3 regions of the Colwellia sp. F1 genome follow, and region 2 is predicted to be linked to each of the others. Evidence: predicted binding sites of a transcription regulator. Region 2 holds the regulator's gene; each other region holds the start of a gene.
What was found. Region 2 encodes FliA, which starts transcription of late flagellar genes. Its sites were predicted from a motif close to CTAAAGNTNNNNNNNNNNNNGCCGATA; they were not measured.
Positions count from the first base shown of each region.

Region 1 (10,976 bases), on a different contig from region 2:
GATTACTTAACAAGGCATTGCCAAAGGTGTTTTTTCATCAAAACATCGCACAAAAACAATGGATAAAACTGGCAATAAACTGTGTAATTAACCCTTTAACTGCGGTGCATAATATAGAAAATGGCCAAATAAACACTCGAAAATTTTCAGCCATTATGCAGCAGGTACTTGAAGAGGTTGTCACCATTGCAAGCTGTGAGGGGGTAAAGTTAGCGCAAGATGAATTGATACAAACAGTACAAGAAGTAGCGCAGGCAACCGCTAAAAACAGCTCGTCTATGCGCTGTGATATTCTCGCCAAACGCACCAGTGAAATAGACTACATTAATGGTTACATTCATCGTTTAGGGATTCAGCATAACATTGCCACCCCTACGAACAGTGAATTATGGCAAGCAGTGACAAAACTAGACGCTAGCGCCTAGTTCCTTCCTAGCACCTGTCTCTAAGGACGATAAACCTTAACATTCTTGTACCCATTATCAAGGAGGTATAAAGCTTGTAGTTTACTCATAACCCCATGATCACAGTAAAGTAAATAATCCTTATTCATATCTAAATCGCCAAATTGTGTCGCCAGCTTATAAAACGGGATATGTTTAACTTCTACGTCGTCTAGGTCTAAGGGCTTTTCTTCTTCTTCTTCCGGGCTGCGAATATCTACCACAATGGCATTAGCTGCTATGTTTTCAACTAGGTCAACGGCATGAATTTCTTTTTCAGTTTCAGAGCCAATATCACGAATATCAAACACCCGTGTTTCACTAACCACTTTGTCAAGAATTGTAAAATCAAAGTTCGCTTCCTCTTCTTCGATTTTTGATAATACTGCTTTTACTGTCGGTTTTTGTGAAATCACACCACAGTATTCAGGAATAGTTTTAGCAAAGTCTTCCGTGCCAATTTTTCTAGCAATATCAATAATATCTTGTTTATCATAAGCAGCTAACGGGCGCAGAATAAGCGTCTCTGTTACACGATTAATCACGTTTAAATTGGTTAACGTTTGGCTAGAAACTTGCCCTAAACTTTCACCGGTAACCAGTGCTTGAATGTTACCTTTTTCAGCAATTTTACTGGCGGCACGCATCATCATACGCTTGAGTATGACCCCCATTTGCCCGTTTTCAACTTTCTCTAAAATTTCAGCAACCACGGGTTCAAAATCAACCGCGAAAAACTTAATTTTATGTGATGCACCAAACTTATTCCATAAATAATAACTGACCTGTTTTACGCCCACTTCATGGGCTGAGCCACCAAGATTAAAGAAACAATAATGCGTACGCGCACCCTTCTTAATCATTTGGTAACTCGCCACGCCTGAGTCAAAGCCACCTGACATTAATGATAAGACATCTTCTTGCGTAGCAATCGGGAAACCACCTAGCCCTTGGTGGCGCTGAGTCACAATAAACAAATCTTTATTTTTTATCTCTAAGTGAATCGTCACCTCAGGTTTGGTTAGTTTTACTTTGGCACTCTCTACTGCCTGGTTTAGGCCCCCTCCCACGTACTGCTCTACTTTAATGGATTTAAAGTCATGATTCCCAGTGCGTTTAACACGAACACAAAAGGTTTTATTTTCAATCGTTTTAGCATGAACCGCTAATGTTTTTTGGTAAATGTCATGAAGATCAACAAAGTCTGTTTGTAGCACTTCTAAAAATACAGGCACCCCAGGAATACATTTTAGCGCCTCAACTAAACGCTCACGGTTTTCAGGCGTATTATTTTTAGTATTAACTTCAACGTTATCCCAATTCATCCGCGTGGTAACTTGCTCATCAACACGGCGTAGCACCCGGTTAATATTGGTTTCTAATATTTTCGTAAAACGTTTACGAACCGGACGAGATTTGATGGTGATTTCAGCTTGCAGCTTTACGATAAATTTCATCGACGTTGGCCTAATAAATAATAACTATAAGAATAATGGCGCGCATTATATACCCAAACCACCTTAATATGCGAGTTTCGCTGTGCATTGAATACGCAAAAAAAACTGGCTGCTGCTATTTAAAATAGCAGCAGCCAGTTTCAGTTGTTGTTGACCCAGCTAAATTTATTCAATCACTTGAATGGGCGCGCTTTCTTTGGCTTTACCTTGATTAATAGCAATTTCAACTCGGCGATTTCTGCGACGATTTAACGGATTAGTATTAGGCACTAGCGGGCGCGTATCAGCATGGCCTGCAACCACTAACCTGTTTTTATTAAAACCAGGTATTTTAATAAATTCATGGGCGATAGCCACAGCACGTTTACTTGATAAATCCCAATTAGAGTCAAACAACTCTGAGCTAATGCCTTGGTTGTCTGTATTGCCTGAAATCATAATTTCACCCGGCATGGTGTTAAGTAACTCACCAATTTTTCTAATCGTGGGTTTAAATTGTGGCTGCAAAAAAGCAGAGCCAGAGGGGAATGAACCATTTTCTCGAATACGAATAATAACCTGCTGCCCTAACGATTCTAACTCAATAGCACCATCTTCAATTTGCTGCTCAAGTTGCTCGGCAATTTTCTTTACTAAATCATTAACTTGCTCTTGCGCCGCTTTTTCCATTTGCGCTTGTGCTTTTTGTAAAGCTTGTGCTGACAATGTGTCGTCTGTACTTTGTGAATGGCCACCGCGCTCACTACCACGTTGCTCTTGACGCCCACCAGCAGAACTTTCATCACCCGCTTGAAACTCTAGCATTTGCTGGGTCATTTCCATGGTTTGCTGTTGAATAAGCTCAATGGGGGTTGGTTCAGGTTTACCCGGACGAAATTCTTGCGCAATAATGCTAGTGCCTTTGGGGATATCTTTGACTTCAATTTTATTTTGTACACCAAAAGCAAACTTCATTGAACCGGCTATTTGTTTAAACTTCAGTATATCCATTTCAGAAAAGGACAATAACAAAACAAAAAAGCACATCAACAACGCCATAAGATCAGCAAAAGTGCCCATCCATTGAGGTAACCCAGGTGGTGGACATTTACATTTTTGCTCAGACATATATCCTCCCAATCAAGCTAGTGTTAGTCTTCATCTGTCGTCGTTTGGCGTTTACCTTCAGCAAGGTAGCTTTTTAGCAAACCTTCTATTACACGTGGGTTTTGCCCATCTTGAATGCCCAGCACAGCATCAAGTACTAACTCTTGGTTGAGTTTCTCTTCTTCCATGCGCAGCCTTAATTTACTGGCCAATGGAATGGCAATAACATTGGCTAAAAAGGCACCATAAAGCGTAGTGAGTAAAGCAACTGCCATTGCAGGCCCAATAGATTTAGGGTCATCCATATTTGATAACATAGCAACCAAACCGATCAAAGTACCTATCATGCCCATAGCAGGTGCAACATCACCTAAAGCTGTTAGCATACCTGCGCCTTTTTCATGGCGATCTGTTGTTAAGTTAATATCTTTTTGCAAGGTAGCACGCACCACATCAGCATCATGCCCGTCTACCAGCATATCCACCCCTTTTTGCATAAAAGCGTTACTGATTTCTGCTTCTTCTAACGCTAAAAAGCCACCTTTACGTGCAGCATCCGCCATATCTACAGCTTTATCAATTAATTCTTCTGGTTTTTCTAGTTTAAAAACAAAGGCTTTAACTATAATTTTTCCAATCCCAAAAAATTGCCCTAAGTTATAATTCGACAAAACAACAAAAAGTGAACCACCAAAAACAATGAGTATTGATTGCGTATCAGCAAACATCATGATGTCGCCAGACAGTACCATTGCCATAACGAGAAAGCCAATAGCGCCGAGAATGCCTACTAAGGTTGCTAAATCCACACAAATCTCCTAAAACTACAAAACCATCAAACTAATAAAATAATAGTACATTATGATAAAAGTATTCGCTATCACTTATCTATTTATATCTTTATTTCCCTTATGTTATCGTCCCAATTGTCAATTACTTAAGCGCTTTTTTAAAGCGCTTAACTAAAATCATAGTAGCCGACATTAATCAGTGCTACATTGACCATCGACCTTAGCTAAGGTAAGTTTGCGCCTAGAATTTAGCAAGGCGAGTATAAAGAGAATTTAAGATGGCAAAAAAGAAATTAGAAAACCTCACATTTGAAGAGTCACTCAACGAATTAGACATAATTGTACAAAGCCTTGAACAAGGAGATTTAGACCTAGAAGAGTCTATGGCATTGTTTGAGCGCGGCTTAACCTTAAGTAAATTAAGCCAAAACAAACTACAAACAGCAGAGCAAAAAGTCAAAATATTGCTCGAGCAAAACAATACGCAACAACTAGAAGACTTCGACCCCACTGAAAATCAACTACCAACAGGTGACTTTTCATGACCGACTTAGCTAATCACGATATTTATCAACAGCGTATTAATGATTTTTTAGCACAAAAACTTAATAACTTACCCATCAACGATGACAGACTTCATCAAGCCATGCAATACGGGTTATTAATCGGTGGTAAGCGAATGCGCCCCTATTTAGCCTATATTACAGGTGAAACATTAGGTGTTGACTTAAATGATGTTGACGCAATAGCAGGTGCGCTTGAATGTATACATGCCTACTCATTACTCCATGACGATTTACCCGCTATGGATAATGATGATTTAAGACGCGGTAAACCCACTTGCCATAAAGCCTTTGATGAAGCCACGGCAATACTTGCGGGTGATAGCTTACAAACACTTGCTTTTGATATTCTTGCTAATCACCCATTTTCAGCCAAAGTAAAACCACAACAAATTACATTAATTCAGCAACTCACTCGTGCTGCTGGTTACCAAGGTATGTGTGGTGGGCAAGCGCTTGATTTAGCCGCAGCAAATCACGCAATATCACTCGCGCAACTCGAGCAGCTCCACTCGCTAAAAACTGGGGCTTTAATTGAAGTATCTTTGTTAATGGTTGCTCAATGTAGCCAAGACACGACACCCCAAGATATAGCAGCCCTACAAACTTACGCGCAACTCATTGGTTTGGCTTACCAAGTACAGGATGATATTATTGACATTACCTCAACCCAAGATCAACTAGGCAAACCTTGTGGCTCTGACCTTGCTGCTAATAAAAGTACCTACCCTGCACTGCTAGGTTTACAAGGGGCGCAAGAAAAAGCTGAAAACTTATTTCAACAAGCCCTTCAAGCTTTAGCCCGTTTGCCTTACAATACGCAATCCTTAGCTGAGTTTGCTACCTTCATTATTAAACGTAGCTATTAACCAGTTAAAAATATAAACAACTATAGAACAACTATGATAACAAACCTTGCTGATTACCCATTACTTGCTCAAATAAATTCGCCGGATGATTTGCGCGTTTTTCCTCAAGAACAATTACCTAGAATAAGTAATGAGTTACGTAAATTTCTGTTAAATTCAGTCAGTAAGAGCAGTGGCCACTTTGCTTCTGGGTTAGGCACTATCGAACTCACTGTGGCTTTGCACTACGTCTATAATACGCCGTTTGACCACCTAGTTTGGGATGTAGGACATCAAGCGTACCCCCATAAAATTTTAACCGGGCGACGAGATCAACTGCATACCATTAGGCAAAAAAATGGCCTTCACCCCTTTCCCTGGCGTGAAGAAAGTGAATACGATATCTTGAGTGTTGGTCATTCAAGTACCTCAATATCTGCGGCGTTAGGTTTGTCGGTTGCCGCTGAAAAAGAAGGTAAAAATAGAAAAACAGTCGCGGTCATTGGTGATGGTGCCATGACCGCAGGCATGGCATTTGAAGCACTCAATCATGCCGGTGACATCAAAAAAGACATGCTAATTATATTAAACGATAATGAAATGTCTATTTCAGAAAATGTTGGGGCATTAAATAACCATTTCGCCAAAATGCTCTCCAGTAGTATTTATACAGGGATTAGAGAAGGGGGTAAGCGCTTACTCAATAATATTCCCCCTATTAAAGAATTAGCAAGCCGAGCGGAAGAACACCTCAAAGGCATGGTTGTTCCTAGTACTTTTTTTGAAGAACTTGGCTTTAACTACATTGGCCCCATTGATGGCCATGACGTAAATGGCTTAGTTGAAACCATAAAAAACATGCGCAGCCTAAAAGGCCCGCAATTGCTGCATATTGCCACCAAAAAAGGTAAAGGGTATCAAGCAGCAGAGCAAGACCCGATTAAATACCATGCAGTACCTAAGTTTAACCCTAGTGAAGAGAAACTGCCGCAAGCTAAACCGACTTTACCTACTTACTCACAAATTTTTGGTGATTGGCTCTGTAAAACAGCAACAGTAGACAAAAAATTGGTAGCGATTACTCCTGCCATGCGTGAAGGCTCTGGCATGGTTGAATTTAGCCAACGCTTTCCAGATCAGTACTACGATGTTGCCATCGCCGAGCAGCACGCCGTAACTTATGCTGCGGGCTTAGCCATAGGTGGCCAACACCCCGTTGTGGCCATATATTCTAGCTTTTTACAGCGCGGTTATGATCAACTCATTCATGATATAGCCATACAAAATCTACCTGTTATGTTTGCCGTAGACAGAGCCGGCGTTGTTGGCGCTGATGGGGCAACACACCAAGGTCTATTTGATTTAAGTTATTTACGCTGTATTCCTAACTTAATTATTATGGCTCCAGCAAATGAACGTGAATGCCAACTTATGTTAAATACTGGGCATAAAGCAAACGCTCCCACTGTAGTGCGTTACCCGCGTGGTAGTGGCACAGGAGAACCTCTGCCAAGTATAGACGAAGTAATTAACCTAGGTGAAGCGAGAATCATTACTAAAGCACCAGCAAACGATATAGCTATTTTAAGCTTTGGCACCATGTTAACTGAAGCAAACAAAGCCGCTATTGCCCTAGGCGCGACACTTATCGACATGCGCTTTGTTAAGCCACTTGACACTAACATGATTGACCAATTAGCAAAAGATCACAGCACACTGGTTACCGTAGAAGATAATGCAATTGCTGGTGGCGCTGGCTCAGCAGTTAATGAGTATGTTTTATCTCAAGGCATCATGATAAAACTATTAAATATAGGGGTTGCTGATCACTTTGTTAAGCACGGTAGCCAAGAAGAAATACATCACGAATTGGGGTTAGATAGCCAAGGGATCATTAAAAAAATACATACCTTTCTTAACTAATATTAGGCCGGTTAATCAACCTTGCCCTAGCAGCTTTTGCTTTAATTGTTAATGTTTTAACCCTTAATGCATGCTTTAGGCAATAAAAAAAGGAGAGTAGCAAAACTCTCCTTTTTTATTTTTACATGCAAAGTGCAAATACTAAATACTAAATATTTTCAACATCGATTCTATTGTGTAAATTCTCTTCAAGTGCTGCTTTGCGATCACGCTCTTGACGCTTCTCGCATGGATTATCACAGTTACATGCTTTCTCAATGCCAACACTGGCTAAGCCACCACAGCTACCGGCTAATGTTTTATGTTGAACAAGGTAACCCACAGCCATCGCCAAACCAACGGCAAGAAAAAAGCCAAAAGTAATAAAAAAAATCATCATAATAATTGCACGCCTATAATTAATTTGGAAAATGTTGGGCGAAAAAACTGTCGGACTAAAGCCCGACCTACTACCTTACTTGGGCTAAAACCCAACCAACGACTACTTTAAATATTGTTTGAATTTTACCGTAAATTGCTCTTCAAAGCCATGTTCAGATTTAAAAATAAACAAAGCCGCAATATCGTGCTTTTTAGCAAAGGCCATTCCCTGCTCTGCCCCCATAACCATCATTGCTGTCGATAAGCCATCAGCAGTCATTGATGCAGGCGCAATAACGGTCACTGACACGAGATTATGCTCAATTGGTTTGCCAGTATGCGGGTCTATAATATGAGAAAAACGCTGGCCGTCAGCTTCAAAGTAATTTCGGTAACCGCCCGAAGTCGCCAAAGCATTATCTTTAGGAATAATCACCTGCTGTACCGCCCTATGATTACCCAAGGTATCATAAATGGGCTTTTCGATGGCTATCGCCCATAACTCTCCGGTGTGTTTAAAACCTTTTAAGCGAATTTCTCCGCCAATCTCAACTAAATAATTAAAAAAACCATTGGCTTCAAGTAACTCAGCCACGATATCAACGCCATAGCCTTTAGCCGTAGTCGATAAGTCCACATAGAGGTTGGCAATATCTTTTGACAACAAATTACCGTTTAAATGCAAGTTGGTAAAGCCAACCCGTGCGCGCTCTTTTGCTAACGCTGCCTCACTCGGCGCTTGTTCAGGGCGTAATTCAGGGCCAAAGCCCCAAAGGTTAACCAAAGGGCCTACCGTAATATCTAACTTACCGTCACTTAACTCAGCCAAGCGAAGCGACTCAGCCAATACCCGCCTAAAACCTTCCGACACTTCAACCGGCTCAAGCGAGCTTGAATTGTTAAAACGTGATATTTCAGAATCAGGCATGTAGGTCGACATTGCTTGATTCACTTGCACTAATGCCGCGTCAATCTTCTCTTGTAAATTTAACCTTTCAACTTCATCAACAGTGGCAACCACTTTAATATTATACGTTGTCCCCATCGTTCGGCCTTGCAATAAAACTTCTTTTTTGCCTGAGTCATTATTCGGAAAGCAAGCGGTTAAACTGATAATCAGTAATGTAATAAGTAGGCATTTAACTTTATTCATAGGAATGTTCCAACATTTATTATTTAACGAATAAAACTCACGATAATTTTATTCGTTAAATAATAAAGACGACCGAAGTCGTCTTTAATCAATACTTAGCCGTGCTTATACTTTAAAGTTAAGCGCTCAATAGTAGCGCTAATTCAACTTCAACACGGATGCACAAAGTTGACGCTAGTCAATAAGTACATCCAACGCAAAAGTAGTGCCAATAGGCAAGCTTATAAGCGCATAATAGTGGCGCTAATTCAAGGCGGATGCACGGCGTTGACGCTAGTCAATAAGTACATCCAACGCGGAAGTAGTGCCAATAGGCAAGCTTAAAGTAACCTATTAGCCGCCAAAGTCGTCAAGCATGATGTTTTCATCTTCTACGCCTAGGTCTTTAAGCATGTGAATCACCGCAGCATTCATCATTGGTGGACCACACATATAGTATTCACAATCTTCCGGTGCTTCATGGTCTTTTAAATAACTTTCGTACAGTACGTTATGAATAAAACCAGTTTTGCCTTCCCAGTTATCCTCAGGTTGTGGATCACTTAGGGCAACATGCCATTCGAAGTTATCGTTAGCCGCTGCTAAACCGTTGTAATCATCTTCGTAGAACATTTCACGCAGTGAACGTGCGCCATACCAGAAGCTCATTTTACGCTTAGATTTTAAACGTTTGAGTTGGTCAAATATATGCGAACGCATTGGCGCCATACCCGCACCACCACCGATAAATACCATTTCATTGTCTGTTTCTTTAGCGAAAAACTCACCAAACGGACCTGAAATAGTCACTTTATCACCTGGCTTAAGGCTGAAAATATAAGAAGACATTTTACCTGCAGGTAAATGTAGCTTTCCTGGAGGTGGCGTAGCAATACGCACGTTAAGCATGATAATGCCTTCCTCTTCAGGGTAGTTAGCCATAGAGTAAGCACGTAATGTGTCTGTGTCTACTTTTGACTCTACATCGAAGAAACCAAAGTGATTCCAGTCACCTTTATATTTTTCATCAATATCAAAATCTTTATATTTAACATGATGCGCTGGCGCTTCAATTTGAATATAACCACCCGCTTTAAACGGTACTGACTCACCATTTGGAATTTTAAGCTTTAATTCTTTAATGAAAGTTGCTTTATTATCATTTGAGATAACTTCACATTCCCATTGCTGAACACCGAAGATTTCATCTTCAACTTCAATTTCCATGTCTTGCTTAACCGCAACTTGACAAGCCAAACGACAGCCTGCTCTTGCTTCGCGCTTAGTGATATGGCCTTCTTCTGTTGGTAGAATATCGCCACCACCTGAATGCACATCAACACGACACTGGCCACAAGTACCACCACCACCACAGGCTGATGGAATAAAAATGCCTTGGTCTGCTAATGCGCCTAATAATTTGCCACCCGCAGCAGTAACTACTGCTTTTTCTGGGTCGCCGTTTATGCTAATCGTTACGTCACCACTTGATACTAACTTAGACTTAGCAAATAAAATCACTAACACTAAGGCAAGTACTATCGCTGTGAACATCGATACGCCGAGAATAATTTCCATCGACTTTTCCTTAAACTTTTCTAAGGGTGCAACACAAAGTAAATTGCCTTACACCGACCAAATTTATAACGAAATACCACCGAAAGACAAGAAGCCAAAAGCCATTAGTCCAGCAGTAATAAATGTGATACCTAAACCTTTTAAGCCGTCTGGTACATCAGAATATTTCATCTTCTCGCGAATACCAGCAAGCAAAACAATCGCTAATGCCCAGCCAACACCAGAGCCTATACCATAAACAACAGACTCACCAAGCGTTAAGTTTTTAGATACCATAAATGATACGGCACCAAAAATCGCACAGTTAACGGTTATTAGGGGTAAGAAAATCCCTAGTGCTTGGTAAAGCGCAGGAAAGTACTTATCAAGCACCATTTCAAGGATCTGAACTAATGCTGCTATTACACCAATAAAGGTAATAAAAGATAAAAAGCTTAAATCAACAGATTCACTTGGGTCAGTGATGCCTAGCACACCATCAAGCGCACCCGGTGCTAATACGGCTTGGTAGATAATTTGGTTCATTGGTACAGCCAAACCAAGTACTACAATAACCGCAACACCTAAACCTATGGCAGTATCTACTTTTTTCGATACAGCAAGGAAAGTACACATACCTAAGAAAAACATTAATGCGATGTTTTCAATAAAAATAGATTTAACTAATAATGCAATATAATGTTCCATGGTATTAATCCTTCTCTACTTGTTCTGGTTTCCATTGGCGAATAGCCCAAATGATTAAACCAATAACAAAGAATGAACTAAATGGTAATACTAATAAACCATTCGCTT
Region 1 covers NZ_JBWDLI010000008.1:148,737-159,712, reverse strand. The annotation lists gene AC0UA9_RS09665 (ketopantoate reductase family protein) at 1-425, shown strand, start outside; gene thiI (tRNA uracil 4-sulfurtransferase ThiI) at 446-1,900, opposite strand; gene AC0UA9_RS09655 (flagellar motor protein MotB) at 2,066-3,007, opposite strand; gene pomA (flagellar motor protein PomA) at 3,031-3,795, opposite strand; gene AC0UA9_RS09645 (exodeoxyribonuclease VII small subunit) at 4,056-4,322, shown strand; gene ispA ((2E,6E)-farnesyl diphosphate synthase) at 4,319-5,209, shown strand; gene dxs (1-deoxy-D-xylulose-5-phosphate synthase) at 5,243-7,111, shown strand; gene nqrM ((Na+)-NQR maturation NqrM) at 7,260-7,490, opposite strand; gene AC0UA9_RS09625 (FAD:protein FMN transferase) at 7,593-8,624, opposite strand; gene nqrF (NADH:ubiquinone reductase (Na(+)-transporting) subunit F) at 8,958-10,181, opposite strand; gene nqrE (NADH:ubiquinone reductase (Na(+)-transporting) subunit E) at 10,245-10,868, opposite strand; gene AC0UA9_RS09610 (NADH:ubiquinone reductase (Na(+)-transporting) subunit D) at 10,873-10,976, opposite strand, start outside.
Region 1: a site for FliA is predicted at 3,902-3,928, ahead of pomA (flagellar motor protein PomA). Genes of this name have one in related genera too.

Region 2 (10,976 bases):
GTAAGGTAGTTCGCATTCCGTCATTATTTCATCAATATCTGCGCCTGTTTTTGCTAACTTAATGGCACGCGAATAAAATTTGTCGTCACCTTGGTCTATTTGTAGCTGGGATATATGATCTTTTTGCGAATTTATTTGAGTTTGAAGTGCCTTAATTCGATGCTCTAGCTGTTTAGAAACAAGCATGTTTTCAGTGAGGGCTTGCTCTTGCTTTAGTTTCAGTGCTTCTAGTTGCTTATGCAACTTGAGGTTGGTCGATTGTACATTAGTTACCAGTAATTCATTGGCTTGGCTTTGCGATTCGAACACAGCAAATTGTCTATTGTGCCTTTTTATTAATACGACAATAATAATAAGGCACAAAATACTGATAAAAAGCGCAAAAATAGCAATAATAGGGACAGCTAATAAAGACATAAATCGCGTAACTTAATAGTTTTCACTACAATCATAACTCGGGTTACCAACAAGTTAATTTACCAAGACCAATTAATACAGGCTTAATCAAGCCCTTTATCCGATAATTTAGGAAAAAGTATCTACTTAAATGAAGTACTTTTTACTATTAGAATTGTTTTAATTCATCCCACTCATCGTCAGATAATAGTTTATCTAGATCAACTAAAATAAGTAACTCACCTTCGCGGTTAGAAACACCTTGAATAAACTGAGCGCTTTCTTCGTTACCTACATTGGGTGCGTCGTCAATGTCAGAGGCTTTTAAGTAAACCACTTCTGCAACACTATCAACCAATATACCAATGACTTGCTTCTCTGACTCTATGACCACAACCCGTGTATTGTCGGTCACATCACAAGGCTCTAAACCAAAGCGTGAACGTGTATCAATAACAGTAACAACATTACCACGCAAATTGATAATACCAAGTACATAAAGCGGTGCCCCAGGTACTGGTGCAATTTCACTGTAACGTAATACTTCTTGCACCTGCATAACGTTGATGCCGTAAACTTCATTTGCTAACTTAAATGTTACCCATTGAAGCACTTCATCGTTTTCATCTGCTTTATCACTTGATTTTCGTCTTTCATCAGACATAATTCTTGCCCCTCAATTATTTAAAAATATTGGCTTAACATTATAAAACTTATTATTGTTATAAGTTTACGATTTAACAAAGCTTAATCATGACATTATTAATCATCTTGGTGAATTGTGCTACCGTCATTGAGTAATTGAATTAATGCATTTACATCAAGTAAAGCACACATTTTTTCTTTTACTAAGCCAGCTAACCATGGACGTTTACTTGGTTCATTTAACCACTTAACTTCATCTTGTTTTAATACAACAGTATCAACTAAGTTTTCTGCTGTTAAGCCCCAAGTACTGTCGCTTAACATGATAACATATTGATAGTTTAATGAACTTTTCATCTTTTCGTCACATTTTTCTGGCATTACCCAAAGCGCGGTATCAACAACATTAATTTTTTCTTCTCTGTGAAGCATAACACCTTTAAACCATTGAGGTTTACCCATTAATGTTGTGGTTTTATCAATATTATAAATCCCGCCTAGTTCAATTAACGGAACAGCAATGGTTAAACCACCAACATTAAAGAACAATGCTTGAAAATCACCTTGGCGGTACAGTTTTTGCTCAGGTGGCACACTGCCCCCTGCACTTTTTTCTGTGGCTAAAACCTCAGTTTTATCGTCAACAATAACGTCATCTGTTAGTATTTTATTACTGTCTATTGGTTCATTTTTGCTTTTTGTCGTAACTATGCCTGCTTCTTTTACAGTTAATTCGGCATTGACATTTTTCAACAGTGTTTCTAAACGTTGCTCTTCCAATGTTTTCTTTTTTGTACTCACGTCTAGCGTTGGTTGAGGGCTTTCTTGCATAAGTGAAGGTTCTGTCAATAACTCTGACAAATAGTTTTTCATCACTTTTTTACTTGCTGCTAAGGGTTTTGACATGGACGTTATACTTCTTTAGAGGCGATTAATAGATAGTCTAATAAGTTTTGGTAGGCAAAAACACCGCGTGAATTTGCAGCAAAATGAGACGGAACTTGTTGGGCTACACTCGCATTTCTAAAGTTTGTATCAACAGGGATGACACCTGGCCAAACTTTGTTAGGATAAGTTTCTTGTAACTGATGATACGCTAAAAGTGATGCTTTAGTTCGCTTGTCAAACATAGTTGGCACTATCGTATAGTTAAAAGGAGTCGTTTGCTCGGTCTGCATTAAGTCTAAGGTTTTGATCATACGATCTAACCCTTTTAATGCTAAGAACTCTGTTTGTACAGGGATTATAATTCGATCTGATGCCGCCAGTGCATTCACCATTAATACCCCTAAAATAGGTGGGCAATCGATTAAAACATAATCATAGTGTTGCGAGAGCTTGGACAGTGCCTTTTTTAGTACCAGCCCCATACCACCTTTAGCGCCGAACGCTCTATCTAATGTTGCTAAGCCCATCGTAGCAGGAAGAATATCAATATTACTGTATTGTGTTGGGCAAAGGCTTTGTAATATCTGCTCTTGTGATGCTACTTGAAGAAATAAATCATAAACACTGAGGTCTAGATCTTCAGACTCTATTCCAAAATAATAGCTTAACGAGGCATGTGGATCAGTATCAACAAGCAATACCTTTTTACCACATTCGGCCAATAAACCCGCTAATGCGATAGTAGTTGTTGTTTTACCAACACCACCCTTTTGATTTGCTACAGTCCAAACGTTCAATCGTTATTCCTATACTTAATTATTACTATCTTTTTGATTATTGATACCTTCACCACCCTGTAAAAGCGCTTCGTTGTCATTTCTTGTCGTTATTCTAATACCGCCATTGGGCAGACGAATAACTTTCACTTTATCAAGATGCTCATCAGACACTGGGGGACTGGTGATAACTTCAACTGCTTGCTCATCAGCAACTGAGCTATTTGATGCCTTAAGCCTTGCTAAGGCAAATTTTGAAATAGCTATCACTACTTTTCTATTTTTTGCACGCCCTTCAATAGTGTTATTATCTGCGGTTGGGTAATACTGCCCATAACCTTCAATAGCCATTCTAGCAGGGTTCATACCCAAGCTCTCTAACTTACGTAAGATCGCGGTAGCACGAGCAACCGACAACTCCCAATTAGATGAAAATATTTCAGTGTGTATTGCTTGATTATCAGTATAACCTCTTACCCGAACAAAATTGCGACTGTCACTAATAACGTCATAAATGATAGTAATAATATTGACGGCTGAATGGGTGGCTGATGCAGAGCCACTTGGAAATAATAAACCACTGTTGAGCTCTATTTCCAGCCAGTTTCCATCAATTTGTAATTGCGCGTATCCCGACTCAATTAAATCATAAAGTGCAAGCTGTAATTCTTCTTCTAATGCTATTAAGTTACTCCCAACTTCTGCATCTGATACCTGAGAAAGTGCCGTTTCGCCTTCTACTAATTCAGGCCCTGGGTCGTCAAGTATTCCATCACCATAAAGCCGCTTATTGCTATCACGGGTATTTACATTAAGTATCCCTTCCCCCTGACCACGGTTTTTTGTTTTAGTGTCATTTGCCTGAAAAACTTTCCCTACCGACTCAGTAATACGTTCAAAAGGTTTTTCATTTACCATTGCCATGGCATAAAGCACGACAAACAAAGCAAAAAGCAGCGTCATGTAATCAGCATACGAAACTAACCACCGATGAACATTGTCATGCGCTATGTTATGCCTTTTTTTACGCAAACGTTTCACTGCTGTAACCTAAAAGCAGATAACTTGTTTTCAATGGCGTGTGGATTTTCGCCCCGAGCAATAGCAATAAGCCCTTCATAAATTAGCTCTCTATACAAGGTTTGTTGATGTATTATTTCTTTTATTTTATTGGCAATGGGTAAATAGAGTAAATTAGCAAAAGCTACGCCATAAATTGTGGCAATAAATGCGGTTGCAATACCTTGTCCAAGTAAGTCTGGTGCTGTTAAGTTATTCATCGCATGAATTAAGCCTAAAACAGCGCCTAAAATTCCAATGGTTGGGCTGTACCCTCCCATAGATTCAAAGACATGGGCTGCGCGTAGGTTATGTTCTCGGTGTAGTTCAATATCAAGCTCAAGTGCCACTTGCATATTTTCTATTTCTACCCCGTCTACCAGTAAGCCTAAGCCTTTTTGTGTGTAGATGTCTTCTTCGTCTAATGCTTCATTTTCAAGCACTAAGTAACCTAGCTCTCTGGATTTGTTAGCCCAATTAAGTATTTTTGCTATACCTTCGTCGATATCATATTTAGGCGGAGTGAATACCCACTTTAACAAGGAAAATGCGTGAAAAAATTGGCTACTTGAAGATTGCAGCATAACGGCGCCTAAAGTACCACCAACAACAATAATAAATGCAGGCAATTCAAATAGAGCTGAAATAGCGCCACCATCTAACATAAAGCCTAAATAAATAGCAAGTACGGCAATTAAAAGCCCTGTTATGCTTAGCCTATCCATGCTTTATTTCCTTCAATACTGAGCTGGCAATGCTGTCTAAAGGTAAAGATAACTCTGAAATTCCAGCCACAGTAACGGCTTGCGGCATACCGTAAACAACGCAGCTTGGCTCATCTTGTGCCCATATCGTTGCACCACTGGTTTTTAACATGCGTGAGCCATCTCTACCATCAGCGCCCATACCTGTTAAGATAATGCCTAAAACATGACGACCAAACACTTTAGCCGCCGAACCAAAACTTATATCAACACTAGGCTTAAAGGTGACTTTTGCCGAGTTATCGTCAATTATTTTAATTTTTGCCGCTTTTTCATTACCAGTAATCAGCATTTGACGGCCACCTGGCGCTAGGTAGGCGCACCCCGGCTTAAGTACATCGCCATCACTCGCTTCTTTGACATTTATTTTACATAAGGTATTGAGCCTGTTAGCAAAAGCCTGAGTAAAGGTCGCCGGCATATGCTGAATCATAATAATGGGTAATGGGAAGTCTTGCGGCAGTTGCGTTAATATTTTCTGTAGTGCAACCGGCCCACCTGTTGAAGTACCTATGGCTAACAAGTGGTATTTTTTTCCTGAGGCACGCTTTAATACTGCAGAAGAAGGGCGGGTGCTGTTAATATTTACTGCTGAACTTGCAGCTAGTGGCGCTACAATGGGTTTTCTAGCGGAGGTATTTGGTTGAGGCTTGGTCTCTGATAAACGAGTAGCCGCTGTACGCGCTTTAAAGGTGGGACGTCGAGGAGCGCCACCTTTTTTGGCTAATTGTATAACCCGTTGGCGTAGTAAGCTTCCTGCCTCATCACTATTTTGTGCGATTTCACTAAATTTTTTAGGTAAAAAATCGAGTGCCCCAGCTTCTAGCGCATCAAGGGTTGACTGTGCTCCTTGATGAGTTAACGAAGAAAACATTAAAATAGCTGTTGGTGATTGCGCCATTATTTGCTTTACTGCAGCAATGCCGTTTAATATCGGCATTTCAATGTCCATTGTAATGACATCTGGCTTAAGAGAAAGTGCTTTTTCTACCGCCTCTTGACCGTTAATGGCAACATCAATGACGTCTAGTTGCGGATCTTTGGTTAAAATATCACTGACTCGTCGTCTAAAAAAACTTGAATCATCAACAACAAGCACTTTATAAGCCATTTATATTTCTCTACCTTTATAATAATTCTACTTTATGAATGCAGCTTTTTATTTACCGGTGATTTCTTCGCATAAAACTTTAACATGTTAGGTATGTCTATGATTAAGGCGATACCGCCATCACTTGTAATAGTTGCACCTGCCATGCCTGGTGTGCCATGTAACAGTCGATCAAGTGGTTTAATAACAACTTCTTCTTGGCCGATTAACCGATCCACGACAAAAGCAACTTGTTGGTTTCCTAATTGCACAATAACCACATGACCTTGCTCGAGTTGTTTTTCTTTACTGCCTCTAACTAACCATTGATCTAAATAAAATAACGGGATGGCTTTTTCTCGAACAATAACCGTTAATTGACCGTCAACATTGTTAGTTTTAGTAAGATCTAAATGGAATATTTCATTGACTGCAGCAAGGGGTAATGCAAAGGTTTGCTCACCAACCACCACCATTAAAGTAGGGAGTATCGCTAAGGTTAACGGTACTTTTATCTCTAAAATTGTACCTACACCCATTTCAGAGTCGATATTAACAGTCCCATTAAGTTGGGTGATTTTGGTTTTAACAACATCCATTCCAACGCCACGGCCTGAAACTTCTGATATTTCGGTTTTAGTAGAAAACCCTGGGGCAAAAATTAAACTAAAGGCTTCTTTATCTGGCATTTTTGCCGCTGCTTCTGCGTCAATAACCCCACGATCAATAGCGATAGATTTTAACTTTTCAGCATCCATTCCTGCACCATCATCTTTAATGGTTAACAAGATATGATCACCTTCTTGCGAGGCAGATAGCACAACACTACCCTGGCGTGTTTTGCCTTTAGCCTCACGCTCATCGGGCATTTCAATCCCATGGTCCACAGAGTTACGGACTAAGTGCACTAGCGGGTCGGCTAATGCCTCCACTAAGTTTTTGTCTAGATCGGTGTCTTCACCCTCGAGAATTAACTGTATATCTTTGTTAAGACTACGCGCTAAGTCTCTTACCACACGCGGAAAACGACCAAATACTTTTTTTATTGGTTGCATGCGGGTTTTCATGACCGCGCCTTGTAAGTCTGTCGTTACCGCATCTAGGTTTGAAACCGCTTTTGTGAGGTCTTCATCATCAGAAGTTAACCCTAAACTCGTTAAACGATTTCTAACTAAGACTAACTCCCCCACCATATTCATAATTTTATCAAGCCGCTTGGTGTCAACACGTACTGTGGTTTCTCCCTGAGGAGCAGCAGGTTGTGCTGGTTTTTGCGCGGCGGCAGGACTTGCTTTTACTGGAGCAGACGGTTGGGTTTTGGCCGCTGCTTTAGGTTTGTTGATTGGCGTAACAGCTTTTGCTGCAGGCGTGTTCGCACTAGGCTTTGCTATTGAAGCGCTCGCTGCTGTCGGTGCATTTCCTTTACCGTGCAGTTCATCAAGTAAACTTTCAAACTCATCATCGTTAATTTCATCAGAAGCGTTATTGTTTGCCGCTGAAGCGTTATGAGTATTAACAGAAAAAGCGCCCTGCCCATGGAGTTCATCTAACAATGATTCAAATTCTTCATCAGAAATATCAGTATCTGACTCTGTATTTTCTGGCGTACTGCTAGGTGTTGAAGCCGCAGTGTCGTTACTTGGCGCTGGAGTAGCTGAAGGACTACCGTTACCATGTAACTCGTCAAGTAAGCGTTCAAATTCATCTTCGCTCATCTCATCTGCGCTTACGTTCTCTTCTACTATAGCAGGAGCAACCTCTTGCACTACTGGGGGAGAAGTTTCTTGACCTTCTGGTTGACTTAAACGCTCTAACTCTGCGAGCAGTTCAGGCTCTGCAGCGATCAGCGGTTCTCTATTTTGTACTAAGGCGAACATATCATTAACGGTATCAAGAGCCGATAATATGGTATCCATTAAGTCTGCATTGACAACGCGTTGTCCAGTTCGCAATAGATCGAATATATTTTCGGCACCATGACAAACATCAACAAGTTCGTTTAATGCAAGAAAACCGGCACCACCTTTTACCGTATGAAAGCCTCTAAAAATAGCATTGAGTAAATCTGCGTTATCAACATCATTTTCAAGTTCAACTAGTTGCTCAGATAGCTGTTCAAGTATTTCTCCTGCTTCGACTAAAAAGTCTTGTAGAATCTCTTCATCTGCTTCAAATGACATTAACTCACTCCTGTTAAAAACCTAAACTTGATAAAAGATCATCAACATCGTCTTGGTCTTCAACAACGTCGTCTCTTTCTTTTTTATTAACTATTGGCCCTTCAACTAAGTTATCACCCATCTTAGTGCTAACTTTTTCTTGTTTATTATCAGAAGAAATACCAAATGCTGTTAACATATTAATTAAACTGTCTTCAACTTCACGCACTAACTCAATCACTTTACGAATAACCTGGCCGGTTAAATCCTGAAAATCTTGCGCCATTAATACATCGGTCATTAAACTATGAATATGCTCTGTTTCTTTACCTGTTGTCGTTAGCAAAGAATCAATTCCTATACATAAATGTTTAAACTCTTTAACATCTATTGCGTTATTCATCAGTTTAGTCCAAGCAGGGTTCACTGCTTGAATTTGACTAGAAATATTGTCAATCACGGGAAATATTGACTCAACAGCATCCATGGTTTTATTGGCAGCTTCTTCCGTGCGGGTAATAACATAACTTAACCGCTCTTTAGCATCAGGAATATCGGCTGTTGCTAAATCATTTAATCTAGAATCCAACTGAAAATTTGTTAAAGAGTCATGTAATTGACGCGTTAATTTGCCGATTTCCGCAAATAATTCTGAGTTGATTGGGTTTTGGATGTCAGCAATCAGCGCATCAGCCTTGTCTTGCTGATCATTTTCTAAAAACTCAACCAAAGATTTGGCCTGTTCTAATGAAACACGCCCTGTTCTTGCCATATTCATGCAAAGTCCTTAATGCTTAAATTAACGCTATTTATTCTGATTAACTAACGATAATTTACTCAATTAAACAAAGACTACCCTAGACGTTCAAAGATTTTATCTAGTTTAGTTTTTAGTGTCGCGGCCGTGAAAGGTTTAACAATATAACCATTAACGCCAGCCTGAGCTGCCATCACAATTTGCTCTTTTTTAGCTTCTGCTGTAATCAGTAATACCGGTATATGGGCTAATTTAGCATCTGCGCGTATTGCCTTTAATAGGTCAATGCCCTGCATGCCTGGCATATTCCAGTCGGTGACGACAAAATCAAAATCTCCGCTTTGCAGCATAGGTAAGGCTGTACTACCATCATCCGCCTCTTGAATGTTGGTAAAGCCTAAATCGCGTAATAAGTTCTTCACTATACGTCTCATGGTTGAAAAATCATCAACAACAAGCACTTTCATATTTTTATCCAAGGCACCCTCCGGCTACACATTCAAATTAAATTGGTTATCACTGTTCTTATTGTACTTAACTTTGCCAAGATTGCATACGAGCTTTTAATCTATGCATTGCTTGGCTATGAATTTGGCTAACTCGTGATTCACTTACATCAAGTACTTGACCTATTTCGCGTAAGTTCAATTCTTCATCATAATATAAAGACAGTACTAAAGCTTCTCGTTCGGGTAAAGTACTTATACATTCACTTAGGCCTTTTTTAAAGGCGCTTTGTTCAATACTTTGATATGGATCGTTACTGTGGCATGTTTCATCAAACTTTAGGGCGTCATCGCTCACCCCTAAATCTTCAATTCCTATTATTTTACCAGTACTTACTTCACTGAGTATCTGGTGATATTCATTTAATGAGATATCAAGCTTTTCTGCAACTTCAACATCGGTAGCGTCTCGCCCTAACACTGCTTCTAACTGCTTAATGGCCTCGCTGACCATGCGACTGTTTTTGTGAACTGACCTAGGTGTCCAATCGCCACGGCGCATTTCATCTAGCATGGCGCCTCGGATGCGGATACCTGCAAAAGTTTCAAAGCTCGCACCTTTGCTGTTATCAAAGTTATTAGCGGCTTCAAATAGGCCAATCATGCCTGACTGGATTAAGTCATCAACAATGACACTTGCTGGTAATCTTGCCAACAAATGATAAGCGATTCGTTTAACTAAAACAGTATGCTGTTCAAGTAAGGCTGTTTTGTTAATTGTGTTATTGTAGGCTTTAGCTTTTACCACTAGTTACTATCCCACTTAAGTTTTTGGAAATAATTATCGGTTCATTGATAGGCAATATCTGATAACACTGAATTATAGCGAGTAATTAAGTGTTAGTAATCAAGTAATTGTTCAATAAAAAACTCTAAATGCCCTGAAGCCTGATGTGGTATAGGCCAGGTGCTAACATCTTTAGCTAACGCTTTAAATGCTATTGCTGCAGGTGAATTAGGAAAAGCCTCAACAATGGCTTGTTGTTTACGTACTGACTTTCTAATATTTTCATCAAAAGGAACAACCGCTACAAGTTCAAGTGCAACGTCTAAAAAGCGGTCGGTTACTTTAGTGAGTTTCGAAAATAACTGTTGCCCTTCTTTAGGTGTACGCACCATATTTGCAACCACTTTAAACTTAAAAACGCCGTGGTCACGGCTGAGAAGCTTCATTAATGCATAGCAATCGGTAATAGAGGTAGGCTCATCACATACAACCAAGACGACGTCTTGTGCTGCACGCGTGAAACTAAGCACCATATCTGATATACCCGCCGCAGTATCAACAATAAGCACATCAAATTTTGTTTTCATTTCGCTAAAAGCACGAATAAGTCCTGCGTGTTCGGCTGGCGTGAGGTCAACCATAGATTGTGAGCCAGAGGTGGCCGGTATAATTTTAATATTACTTGGGCCTGTGATAATGATGTCATCAAGCTCACACTCTCCCGATAATACATGAGATAAATTACGCTTTACTCTTAACCCTAGCATAACATCAACGTTAGCTAAGCCTAAGTCGGCATCGAGTACTAATACCCTTTTCCCTTGCTGCCCAAGGGCAATAGCCGTGTTTAGCGACACGTTAGTTTTACCAACGCCACCTTTACCGCCAGAGATCGCTATTACTTTAACTTTATTTAAATCTTGCATTTTTCTTAAGCCGCTCGCTTGATCTACCATTTATTACTTCTTATATTATCGCTTTATTTAAACTAAAATGCTGCTTTAAAAATACAGCTATACTGCCACCGTTTGCGAAACTGGCATTGGTCTTACGATACGCTGGACATTTGCTACATTGTTATTTGCTGACTTTGTTGCCATTTTATCTGCAAGCGTAACTAATTTCTCAGCATTTGCAACTTTAATATCTTCAGGCACCCTTTGTCCATCGGTAAGGTAGCCTATTGGTAAACCATTTTGGATGGAAGTC
Region 2 covers NZ_JBWDLI010000010.1:73,220-84,195, forward strand. The annotation lists gene AC0UA9_RS11020 (DUF2802 domain-containing protein) at 1-417, opposite strand, end outside; gene AC0UA9_RS11025 (chemotaxis protein CheW) at 566-1,060, opposite strand; gene AC0UA9_RS11030 (chemotaxis protein CheW) at 1,159-1,947, opposite strand; gene AC0UA9_RS11035 (ParA family protein) at 1,953-2,726, opposite strand; gene AC0UA9_RS11040 (flagellar motor protein MotB) at 2,742-3,746, opposite strand; gene AC0UA9_RS11045 (flagellar motor protein) at 3,743-4,489, opposite strand; gene AC0UA9_RS11050 (protein-glutamate methylesterase/protein-glutamine glutaminase) at 4,482-5,639, opposite strand; gene AC0UA9_RS11055 (chemotaxis protein CheA) at 5,672-7,798, opposite strand; gene AC0UA9_RS11060 (protein phosphatase CheZ) at 7,812-8,555, opposite strand; gene cheY (chemotaxis response regulator CheY) at 8,630-9,013, opposite strand; gene AC0UA9_RS11070 (RNA polymerase sigma factor FliA) at 9,069-9,788, opposite strand; gene AC0UA9_RS11075 (MinD/ParA family protein) at 9,881-10,723, opposite strand; gene flhF (flagellar biosynthesis protein FlhF) at 10,781-10,976, opposite strand, start outside.

Region 3 (10,976 bases), on a different contig from region 2:
CTCCAGCAACTCGCTTGGTAACTCATCTACAAAGCTACTTGGTGCTATTGAGTCATTGCTGGTTTGTTTTGAGAGATTACCCTGCTTAGTTTCAGGTAAAAGGGCAAAGTCAGGCTCATGTTGCCAAACCTTTAATGTTGCAATAATCGTGGGTAAGGGGACACTTTTAGTTAATTTCGCTTTGATCAAGGCAACTGTTGGTTTATTGCCTTTATTGGCAATTTGATTTGCTAAAATTAATATTTCATCTTTTATTGTCATCGCTGATACATTATTTTCTACTATTTTAGCCGATAATAGCATCATCTTGTTTAAGTTTAGCTATGTTTTTAGTATTTAATTATATTGCCCTATTATTAAAAAAAGCTGTTAAGGTAATATGTGTTTTAACAAGTAATGTAATTTTATTGGAGAACTACTATGTCTGAGACTGTTTCGCCAGATAACGAACGAGATATAAGAGCAGCCTACCTTAGTGCAAAAGAGCTAAAGTTAGCAGCCTCGTTGCTGTTTCAATCTTATCATGACGATCCCGTATTTTTAGAGATATTTAACAGTGACAAAGAGGGGTATGAACAAAGGCTAAGAGCGGCTATCAGAGAAGAGCTAAATACTTTCTGGCAAGCAGAACAGCCTATCATAGGGTTGTATCTTGGTGATTCTATGGTGGGTGTCGCTTGTTTAAATAGCCCTGACGATAGTGTAGGCAGCGAAAGGTTTTGGCACTGGCGCCTTAAAATGTTACTTACTGCGGGTTATTTAAGTACTAAGCAAATGATCGAAAAAGAAAAAACAGTACTTGCAGCAGTCCCATTAAAAAAATTTCATATGCTCGCTTTTATTGCCGTCCACCCTTTACATCAACATCATGGCTTTGGTCATTACTTAATGGCAGCAGTCAATACTGTTCTTAAAGAACATAGTGACAGTCAAGGGGTAGCAGTTTATGCGACTTCAGGAAAATTCAGGGCTTTTTTTGAAAGCGCAAACTATGAATTCATTAAAGACTTAACTGTGGGTAAAGTGTCTGGCGCAATAATGGTTCATTATAGAAAATAAGCAATTATTTGTTATTTTTTATGTATAGTTTACATTATCGCCTGTTATTGGGCTTGTACCAAAATATTCTTCTGGTACAATCAGTGCCTTAATTTTTTTTAGGTCGTTACCAAGTATGGTTATAAAAGCTCAAAGCCCTGCCGGATTTGCCGAGCAATATATTGTTGAATCTATTTGGAATGGCGGTTTTCCTCCTGGCTCAATTTTACCAGCAGAGCGAGAATTATCAGAGTTGATAGGTGTTACCAGAACAACACTCAGAGAAGTGCTGCAGCGCTTGGCACGTGATGGTTGGCTAACAATAAAGCATGGTAAACCCACCAAGGTGAATAACTTCTGGGAAACATCAGGCTTAAACATTTTAGAAACATTAGCCCACCTCGACCAAGAAGGCGTGCCAGATTTAGTCGATAACTTATTATCTGCCCGCACCAATATTAGTGCGATATATGTGCGTGGCGCTATTAAAAACAATCCTAAAAAAACGATCGAATTATTAAGTGCTTACCTTGATGTTGAAGACAGTGGTGAAGCATTTGCTGAATTTGATTATAAATTAAATAAAGAACTCGTCGTTGCTTCACAAAACGCAATATACTTACTTATCTTAAATGGCTTTAGAGGCCTATATTCACGCATTGGTAGTTTATACTTTGCCCACCCAACGGGGCGAGAAATATCTAGAGCCTACTACCAAAAACTAATAGAGCTAGCGCAAGAAAACCGTTTTGATGAAGCCATTTTTGCGGTACGAAAATACGGTGTTGAATCTGGGAAGCTTTGGGGAGAACTAAAAGCTGATGTGCTTAAAGAGCTAACGGAAGATTAAAACCGTTACGTTCGTTGTCAATTGATACCAAGCATAACCAACGATAAAATCAAAACAATAGTTGTTAAAGTACAAGTGTTAACCCAAATCTAGGTTATCTGGCTAACCTGAGTAAAAGAAATAAAAAACGAGCTTTACAGCTCGTTTTTTATTAAATTTTTTAAGCTTTGCTATTAAGCTGAAAAGTTTTCGCTTGCAAAATCCCAGTTAGCTAATGCCCAAAAACCTTCCATGTACTTAGGACGTAAGTTACGGTAATCAATGTAATAAGCATGTTCCCATAAATCTACAGTAAGTAATGGTGTAACACCTTCATCAGTTAATGGTGTTGCAGCATTAGATGTATTAACAATGGCTAAACTGCCATCAGCATTTTTTACTAACCAAGTCCAGCTTGAACCAAAGTTATTAATTGCACTGTCAGTAAATTTCGCTTTAAAGTCAGCGAAAGAGCCAAAGCTTGCTACAATAGCGTCAGCTAAAGCGCCCGTTGGTTCACCGCCACCATTTGGGCTTAAGCTATTCCAGTAAAAAGTATGGTTCCATATTTGAGCGGCATTATTAAAAATGCCCGCAGAAGACGTTTTAACTATTTCTTCTAATGATTTAGAAGCAAATTCAGTACCTTCAATTAAACCATTTAATTTTACTACGTAAGTGTTGTGATGCTTTCCGTAGTGAAATGATAAGGTTTCTGCAGAAATATGCGGTTCTAGGGCATTTTGTTCATAAGGTAATGCAGGTAATTCAATAGCCATCGTGCTCTCCAAGTTCTTTATTTTAAAGTTACAGTCTATTCGTGAATAGGGGTATATTTTCCAATAAAACTTGAGTAAAATACTCAAGTATTAAGTTTATACTATCTTGAATAACTAATGTATAGATATAGGGACTACTTACTAGCTTTTCAAGTATATAAACTTATTTTTTAAGTATTTATTATATTGAATTGAAAAGTGAAATTTCGTCACCACTATATTTTCAATGCAAGTTTAACTAAAAATTCAACTCAGTGTATTCAACTCAGTGTAATGAGTATTATTTTTAGAACTAATTATTTTTTAGGGGTTATCATGGAAACTATTGAACGCATTAAAGAGCAAATCAGCGAAAATACCGTATTACTATACATGAAAGGTTCACCCAAATTACCAAGCTGTGGTTTTTCTTCACAAGCATCTCAAGCGTTGATCTCATGCGGTGAACAATTTGCTTATGTTGACATTCTACAAAACCCAGACATTCGAGCTGAATTACCAAAATTTGCAGACTGGCCAACTTTTCCACAGCTTTGGGTTGAAGGTGAGTTAGTTGGCGGTTGTGATATTATTTTAGAAATGTTTCAACAAGGTGAGCTACAAACCTTAGTAAAAGAAGCAAGTGCTAAAAACACTTCTGAACAGCCAAGTGCTGAATAAGAGTAAAAATAAATATCAGCAGTGCAATTGATATTTGTTAAATTATCACTACATTGGTAGTGAAGTAGTAAATCTAACAATAAATTTTTCATCGTTAAAGCTATCTAAATAGCTTTATACAAAAATAACGGAGCATAAAATGAGCGTATTAGTTGGTCGTCAAGCACCAGATTTCACAGCAGCGGCAGTATTAGGTAGTGGTGAGATTGTAGATAGCTTTACATTAAGCGAAACTATAAAAGGTAAAAAAGCTGTATTGTTCTTCTATCCATTAGACTTTACTTTTGTTTGTCCATCAGAGCTATTAGCTTTTGACCACCGTATCGAAGCATTCAAAAGCCGTGGTGTTGAAGTGATTGGTGTTTCAATTGATTCACAATTTTCACATAACGCATGGCGTAACACCCCAGTTAACGAAGGTGGTATTGGCCCAGTACAATATACTTTAGTTGCCGACACTAAACATGAAATTTGTCAAGCTTATGATGTTGAACATCCAGAAGCAGGCGTTGCATTTCGTGGTTCTTTCTTAATTGATGAAGAAGGTGTAGTTCGTCATCAAGTGATTAATGATTTACCTTTAGGCCGTGACGTAGACGAAATGTTACGTATGGTTGATGCATTACAGTTCCACCAAGAACACGGTGAAGTGTGTCCAGCCGGTTGGAATAAAGGCGACAAAGGTATGACAGCTTCTCCAGAAGGCGTTGCTTCTTACCTAACAGATAACGCTGATAAACTTTAATATTACACTGACAACCTTAATGTGTAATTCAGTTTGTTAACCCATTAGGGATGTACTGAATTGTTAATAAAAAGCTAGCGTTTTTTGACGTTAGCTTTTTTTTTACCGTTTTTTTGCTATTCATCACTCACTGCCGGCGCTAATGGCCAGCCACCTAAGCTCTGCCATTTATTGACAATATGACAAAATAACTCAGCCGTCTTTTCTGTGTCATAAAGCGCAGTGTGTGCTTCACTGTTATTAAACTCAATTTGAGCCGCCTCACAAGCTTTAGCTAAAACAGTTTGCCCTAACGCTAATCCTGCTAAAGTGGTGGTGTCAAAACTTACAAAAGCATGAAAAGGACTGCGTTTAATATTATTACGCGCTGTGGCAGCGTTTAAAAAGCCTAAGTCAAAGGCCGCATTGTGCGCAACAATAATAGCGCGTTGGCACCCAGCAGCTTTCATTTTCTTTCTCACTAACTTGAATATAGTTTTTAAGGCTTCTTCTTCTTCAACTGCGCCTCGCAATGGGTTGGTGGGGTCAATGCCGGTAAACTCTAGCGCTTTAGGTTCTAAGTTAGCCCCTTTAAAAGGGTGAACATTAAACTGTATTGTTTCGTCAATTGAAAGTTTGCCAGAATCTTCATCTAGCGTTAATACCGACGCGGCTATTTCTAATAGTGCATCGGTTTGCGCGTTAAAACCTCCCGTTTCAACATCAATAACAACGGGGAAATAACCACGAAAACGCTGTGCTAATAATGGCTTGTTTATTTCTTCAGTTTCTTGTTCTGCTTTTATTTCTACTGTGTCTGGCATATTATCAACTGTACTCATTTAGAAATGCTTTAGCGCAATTATCTCAGAAAAATACATTAAACACGATAGCAAGCACCACTTCATTAATTATATGGCAGTTCTTTAATTGATGAGAGCATCGATTTGACCAGGTTTTCCAATAGCGTGGTTTAAATAAAGTAGGTAGAGAAGAAAGTTAAAGGTGTGTAAAAAGAGAGTGATAGCTAGTTTAACTGCTATAATGTTAGTCAAACTAGCCTCAATATCATTAAACTAATAGCATAAACAGAGTACAAGAAAGCGAAAATAATCGATAAAATATTAAAGTTATTTGAGTGCTAGGCGATACAAGGGTTGTCACTAATTAATTATGTAATAAATATTATGAAAACAAACGCTTCAAATACATATAAATTACTATTCTCACCATCATTTTTTATGGCAGTTTCAGTGGCGCTTTTTTTTAGCCTTGTAACCAATCAAACACAGGCAAATATTCGCCAATATAGTGCAGACCTTGGCAGCTCAAAGTGGCAACTGGCAGATGAGTCTCGTTTACAGTGCACATTAGCACATCAAATTCCTAACTATGGGCAAGCACGTTTTTCAGCTAAAGCAAGCCGTAAACTAAATATGGAATTTGAACTTGATATGTTGCTTTTACCTGACAATTATTCCCTTGCGCAAGTTCGCAGTGAATCACCTAACTGGCGGCCTGGTCATGGGGGTAAAGTGCTGGCAGACATGAAATTGCATAAGCAGTTTAACCCTAGTCTACCTAAAAAAGTGGCTTGGGCAATGCTAAATGAGTTAGAGCGAGGTATGAGCCCAACATTTTATTATAATGATTGGCACAGTGAGCAAGACAAGATTTCTGTGGGGTTATCAACGGCACGCTTTAAAAGTGCTTATAAAAACTTTGTTTCCTGTGTAGCAGGGTTATTAAATTATAGTTTTGATGATATAGCCTACACGGTTTTAAATTATCAATCTAATAGTGATCAGTTTACTAAAGCATCACAACGACGTATCGATATGATCAAAGAATATTTGAGTTTAGACCCTGAACTTGAGTTGGTGTTGATTGATGCTTACTCTGATAGCTATGGCGGTCGTTGGCCAAACCTTAAGTTATCTGAGCGTCGCGCCTATAAAATACGTGATTACTTTGTTAAAAATGGCATTGATGCCAGCCGTATTGAAGCGAAAGGTTATGGGGAAAAGCGACACATAGCTTCTAATGCTACAACCCTTGGACGTGGTAAAAACCGCCGCGTAGTAATTCAAATGCAAAAATTATAAGTACTGTAAATATTTCTTTATGTATTCTTAGTTTATTACACAGATAAATAATACGAATGAGTTGAATAGGCTTGTTGATTCGAAGTAATCTACAAGCCTATTTTTTTTGTGTTTTAGGGTAATCTAAATGAACAATGTTAAACGCTTTATATTGATAGCAATATTAACAATTTCGCAAGTAGCGACAGCAGCAAAAAAGCCACCATTAAATGATACTTATACTTATGCTAATTATGATCAAGTGGTCACTACACACCTTTATTTAGACTTAGCCGTCGACTTTGAACAAAAAATGTTATCGGGCTTTGCCCAATTGTCATTAGAATGGCTAACAGATGAACCCCAAAAGGTTATTTTAGACACCCGTGATTTAGTGGTTGATAGCGTATTGGCACAAACCAACCAAGGCCAATGGAAAAACGTTAACTTTAAGTTAGCTAAGCGTGACCCTGTGTTAGGGGCAAAGTTGACCATAGACACCCCATTTAAAGCAAAAAAAATACGTGTTTATTATAATTCAACAGAAAAAGCGTCTGGCTTACAATGGTTATCAGCTGAACAAACTGCGGGCAAAAAAAAGCCTTTTCTGTTTAGCCAAAATCAAGCAATACATGCACGTTCATGGATCCCTATTCAAGATACGCCAAGTGTTCGACTAACGTATACCGCTAGAATAACCACAGACAAAGACTTGTTAGCCGTAATGAGTGCTAATAATGAACCTAACACAGAGCGTGATGGCGACTACTTCTTTTCTATGCCACAACCGATTCCCGCTTACTTAATTGCTATTGGAGTAGGTGACTTACACTTTAAAGCAATGAGTCATCAAACAGGTGTTTATGCTGAACGCTATATTTTAGATGCGGCAGTGGCCGAATTTGACGATACCCAAGCAATGATCAACAAAGCTGAAGCAATGTATGGCAAATACCGTTGGGGTCGTTATGACTTATTGATATTACCCCCAAGTTTCCCTTTTGGTGGTATGGAAAACCCGCGTTTAAGCTTTATCACTCCAACCGTTATTGCGGGTGATAAAAGCTTAGTCAACTTAATTGCTCACGAATTAGCACATTCATGGTCTGGTAACTTAGTGACCAATGAAAGCTGGCGTGACCTATGGCTAAATGAAGGCTTTACCAGTTATGTTGAAAACCGCATTATGGAAGCCGTTTTTGGTACAGAAAGGGCTGTTATGGAACAGGCGCTTGATGCACAAGATATAAAGAGTGAAGTTGCTCAACTACCACCTGCTGATACACAGCTTTATATTGACTTGAAAGGACGAGATCCAGACGATGCTTTTTCTGGTGTGCCGTATACCAAAGGCCAACTGTTTTTGATCTATTTAGAGAAACAGTTTGGCCGTGATCGCTTCGACGCCTTTGTCTCAGAGTATTTTGACAACCATGCCTTTGAAAGCCTTGGTACGGCCAACTTTATTAAATACTTGAAAGAAAATTTAACACATAAATTCCCCAATATTGTGAGTGATGCCGAAATTAATGAATGGATTTACGGGCAAGGCTTGCCAAACACAGTACCTAAGCCAACGTCTAATGCGTTTAATATTATTGACCAGCAAATAGCAACTTGGTTAGCAGATAATACCACTTTAGCGCAATTACCAACAGCGGGCTGGACCTTGCACGAGTGGTTACATTTTATTAATAATTTACCAACCAATATAAGCACTCAACGCATGGCGGCACTTGATGAAGTCTTTAATTTAACGCATAGTCAAAATACTGAAATTGCTCATGCTTGGTATTTATTATCAATACGTGCTGGCTATGATGTTGTTTATCCTGCTATGTCTGAATATTTAATTTCGATTGGTCGTCGCAAATTAATAGTCCCTTTATATAAAGAACTCACACAAACAGTATCAGGAAAAGCATGGGCGCTTAAGGTCTATAAAACAGCAAGACCGGGTTATCATGGTTTAGCACAAGGCACGATTGACAGCATTTTAAAAAATTAACTGTAGCCTTGTTAATTATTTATAATAAAAGGCTCATTAGGGCCTTTTTTATTGATATAATGAAATGAATTACGTTATTATTTTTCTTTAGAGGCTCTGTGAATGTCGGAAATTGAAAACCGCCCAACAAACTTTATTCGTCAAATTATTGATGCTGATCTTGCTAGCGGCAAGCATACTTCAGTGCAAACACGCTTCCCACCTGAGCCTAATGGCTTTTTACATATAGGCCATGCAAAAGCAATATGCTTAAGCTTTGGTATTGCGCAAGACTACAATGGTTTGTGCAACTTACGTTTTGACGATACAAACCCAGAAAAAGAAGATATTGACTACGTACATGCTATTCAAAAAGATGTGCAGTGGTTAGGCTTTCAATGGGCAGGGGAGGTTCGTTATTCTTCAGACTATTTTGAGCAACTACATGATTTTGCCGTTGAACTAATAGAAAAAGGCTTAGCATTTGTTTGTTTTTTAAATGGCGATGAAATGCGGGAATACCGCGGCACATTAAATAAGCCCGGTAAACATAGCCCTTACCGTGATACTTCGGTAGAAGAAAACCTAGCATTATTTAAGAAAATGCGTAATGGTGAATTTAAAGAAGGCGAATGTTCTTTACGCGCTAAAATTGATATGAGCTCGAGCTTTATGTGTATGCGCGACCCTATTATTTACCGTGTACGCTTTGCGCATCATCACCAAACAGGCGATAAATGGTGCATTTACCCAATGTACGACTTCACCCATTGTTTATCAGACGCGATTGAAAATATTACTCATTCACTTTGTACTCTTGAGTTTCAAGACAACCGTCGCTTATATGATTGGGTTATTGATAATGTCTCTGTCGAGAGTAAGCCGCATCAATATGAGTTCTCGCGTTTAAACCTTGAATATACATTAATGAGTAAGCGTAAATTAAATACGCTAGTAGAAGAAAAGCTGGTTGATGGTTGGGACGATCCGCGTATGCCGACCATCACTGCTTTTAGACGTCGTGGTTATACACCTGCTTCAATGAGAGAATTTGCTAAACGCATTGGTGTTACCAAAATGGAAAATACCGTTGAAATGAGCGTATTAGAAGCGTGTATTCGTGAAGACCTAAATGATAATGCACCACGTGCTATGGTCGTTTTAGACCCTATTAAGTTAGTGATAGAAAATTACCCTGAAAACAAAACAGAATCATTAACAGTTAAAAATCATCCTAGTGACGACACACAAGGCACTCGTACTGTACCATTTAGCCGAGAGCTTTATATTGAGGCAGAAGACTTTAAAGAAGAAGCCAATAAAAAATATAAACGCCTAGTGCTAGATAAAGCTGTGCGCTTACGTGGTGCCTATGTAGTAACCGCTACGCGCTGTGATAAAGATGAACAAGGCAACATAACGACGGTTTACTGTAATTACCTTGAAGACACTTTAGGCAAAAATCCAACAGACGGCACTAAACCCAAAGGTGTTATTCATTGGGTAGACGCTGACAAGTCACTTGATGCTACAGTACGTTTATATGATCGTTTATTTACTGTGCCAAACCCAGCAGCAGAAGATGACTTTAAAAAGGTGATTAACCCAACGTCCTTGGTCACAATTAATAACGCAAAAGTAGAGCCATCATTAAACAATGCAAAACCAGAGCAAGCATTTCAATTTGAGCGTCAAGGTTACTTTTGTTTAGACAATAAAATTGAAAACTCAGGGGAGCTTGTTTTTAACCGAACGGTTGGCTTGCGTGATACCTGGGCTAAAATATCTCAGTAAGTCGCTGGTTTATTAAGACGGGCTTACCAATGGCTAACGCTAGTTAGCCATTACATTAAGTAGACTGCCAGTGTGACATAACACTAAAAAACCCAGTATTAACTTAATAAAACACATTAATTTAATACTGGGTTTTTTATTAATTATTGGAACAATTACAGAAGGTATTTAACACTCAGCTTTTAGTGCTCAAACTTATGCTTGAGCCCACTTATGTACAAGTGCTAAGTAACATAACGGCACGAGTTGAGTACAATAAAACTTATAATTTAGGGATACGAATTTTTTTCTCTTCACTTTGACGGTAGATTACCAGAGTTTTTCCTATCACTTGTATTTTTGTTGCCTTAGTTTCACGACAAATAGCATCAACAATTAAGCCTTTTGTTTCTCTGTCTTCTGTTGGTATTTTTACTTTAATCAATTCATGATGATTCAGCGCATAATCAATCTCGGCAACAACAGCTTCAGTTAAGCCATTGTTTCCTAGTAAAACAACAGGTTTTAGTGGGTGAGCAACACCTTTTAAATATTGTATTTGTTTCTTATTTATAGTCATTAAAAAATTTCGATAGTGGTTAGCTTGAATTATCGCTATTTTACCCTTATCTAAGGGGGAATATCAATTCAATTCCTTAGGCCAAGTACTTACTTTAGCGTACTCACTTTAGCGAAGCGCAGTAAACTGTTATAATAAGTATCCATCGTTGGTAAAGCGCTTTTTAGGGTAAAAAATGGCAAAAAATACGGCAAAAGGCCCAATAAAGAAAAAACACACTAATAGTTCACAACGCTGGCTTGATGAACACTTTGAAGATGAATACGTTAAAAAAGCAAAAAAATTGGGTTTACGTTCTCGTGCTGTTTTTAAGATTGAAGAAATAAACAACAAAGACAAGCTAATCAAACCAGGTATGAAAGTAGTTGATTTAGGCGCAGCCCCTGGCGGTTGGTCTGAATATGCTGTGAAAGCAGTAGGTGACAACGGGCAAGTGATCGCTTGTGATATTTTATCAATGGATGCGATTGTCGGGGTTGATTTCTTGCAAGGTGATTTTCGAGAAGAAGCTGTACTCGAGGC
Region 3 covers NZ_JBWDLI010000007.1:163,877-174,852, forward strand. The annotation lists gene AC0UA9_RS08680 (hypothetical protein) at 1-306, opposite strand, end outside; gene AC0UA9_RS08685 (GNAT family N-acetyltransferase) at 421-1,059, shown strand; gene fadR (fatty acid metabolism transcriptional regulator FadR) at 1,175-1,888, shown strand; gene sodB (superoxide dismutase [Fe]) at 2,062-2,646, opposite strand; gene AC0UA9_RS08700 (Grx4 family monothiol glutaredoxin) at 2,962-3,306, shown strand; gene AC0UA9_RS08705 (peroxiredoxin) at 3,446-4,051, shown strand; gene rnt (ribonuclease T) at 4,168-4,854, opposite strand; gene AC0UA9_RS08715 (flagellar protein MotY) at 5,272-6,135, shown strand; gene AC0UA9_RS08720 (M1 family metallopeptidase) at 6,263-8,122, shown strand; gene glnS (glutamine--tRNA ligase) at 8,225-9,895, shown strand; gene yhbY (ribosome assembly RNA-binding protein YhbY) at 10,158-10,454, opposite strand; gene rlmE (23S rRNA (uridine(2552)-2'-O)-methyltransferase RlmE) at 10,630-10,976, shown strand, end outside.
Region 3: a site for FliA is predicted at 5,155-5,181, ahead of AC0UA9_RS08715 (flagellar protein MotY). Genes of this name have one in related genera too.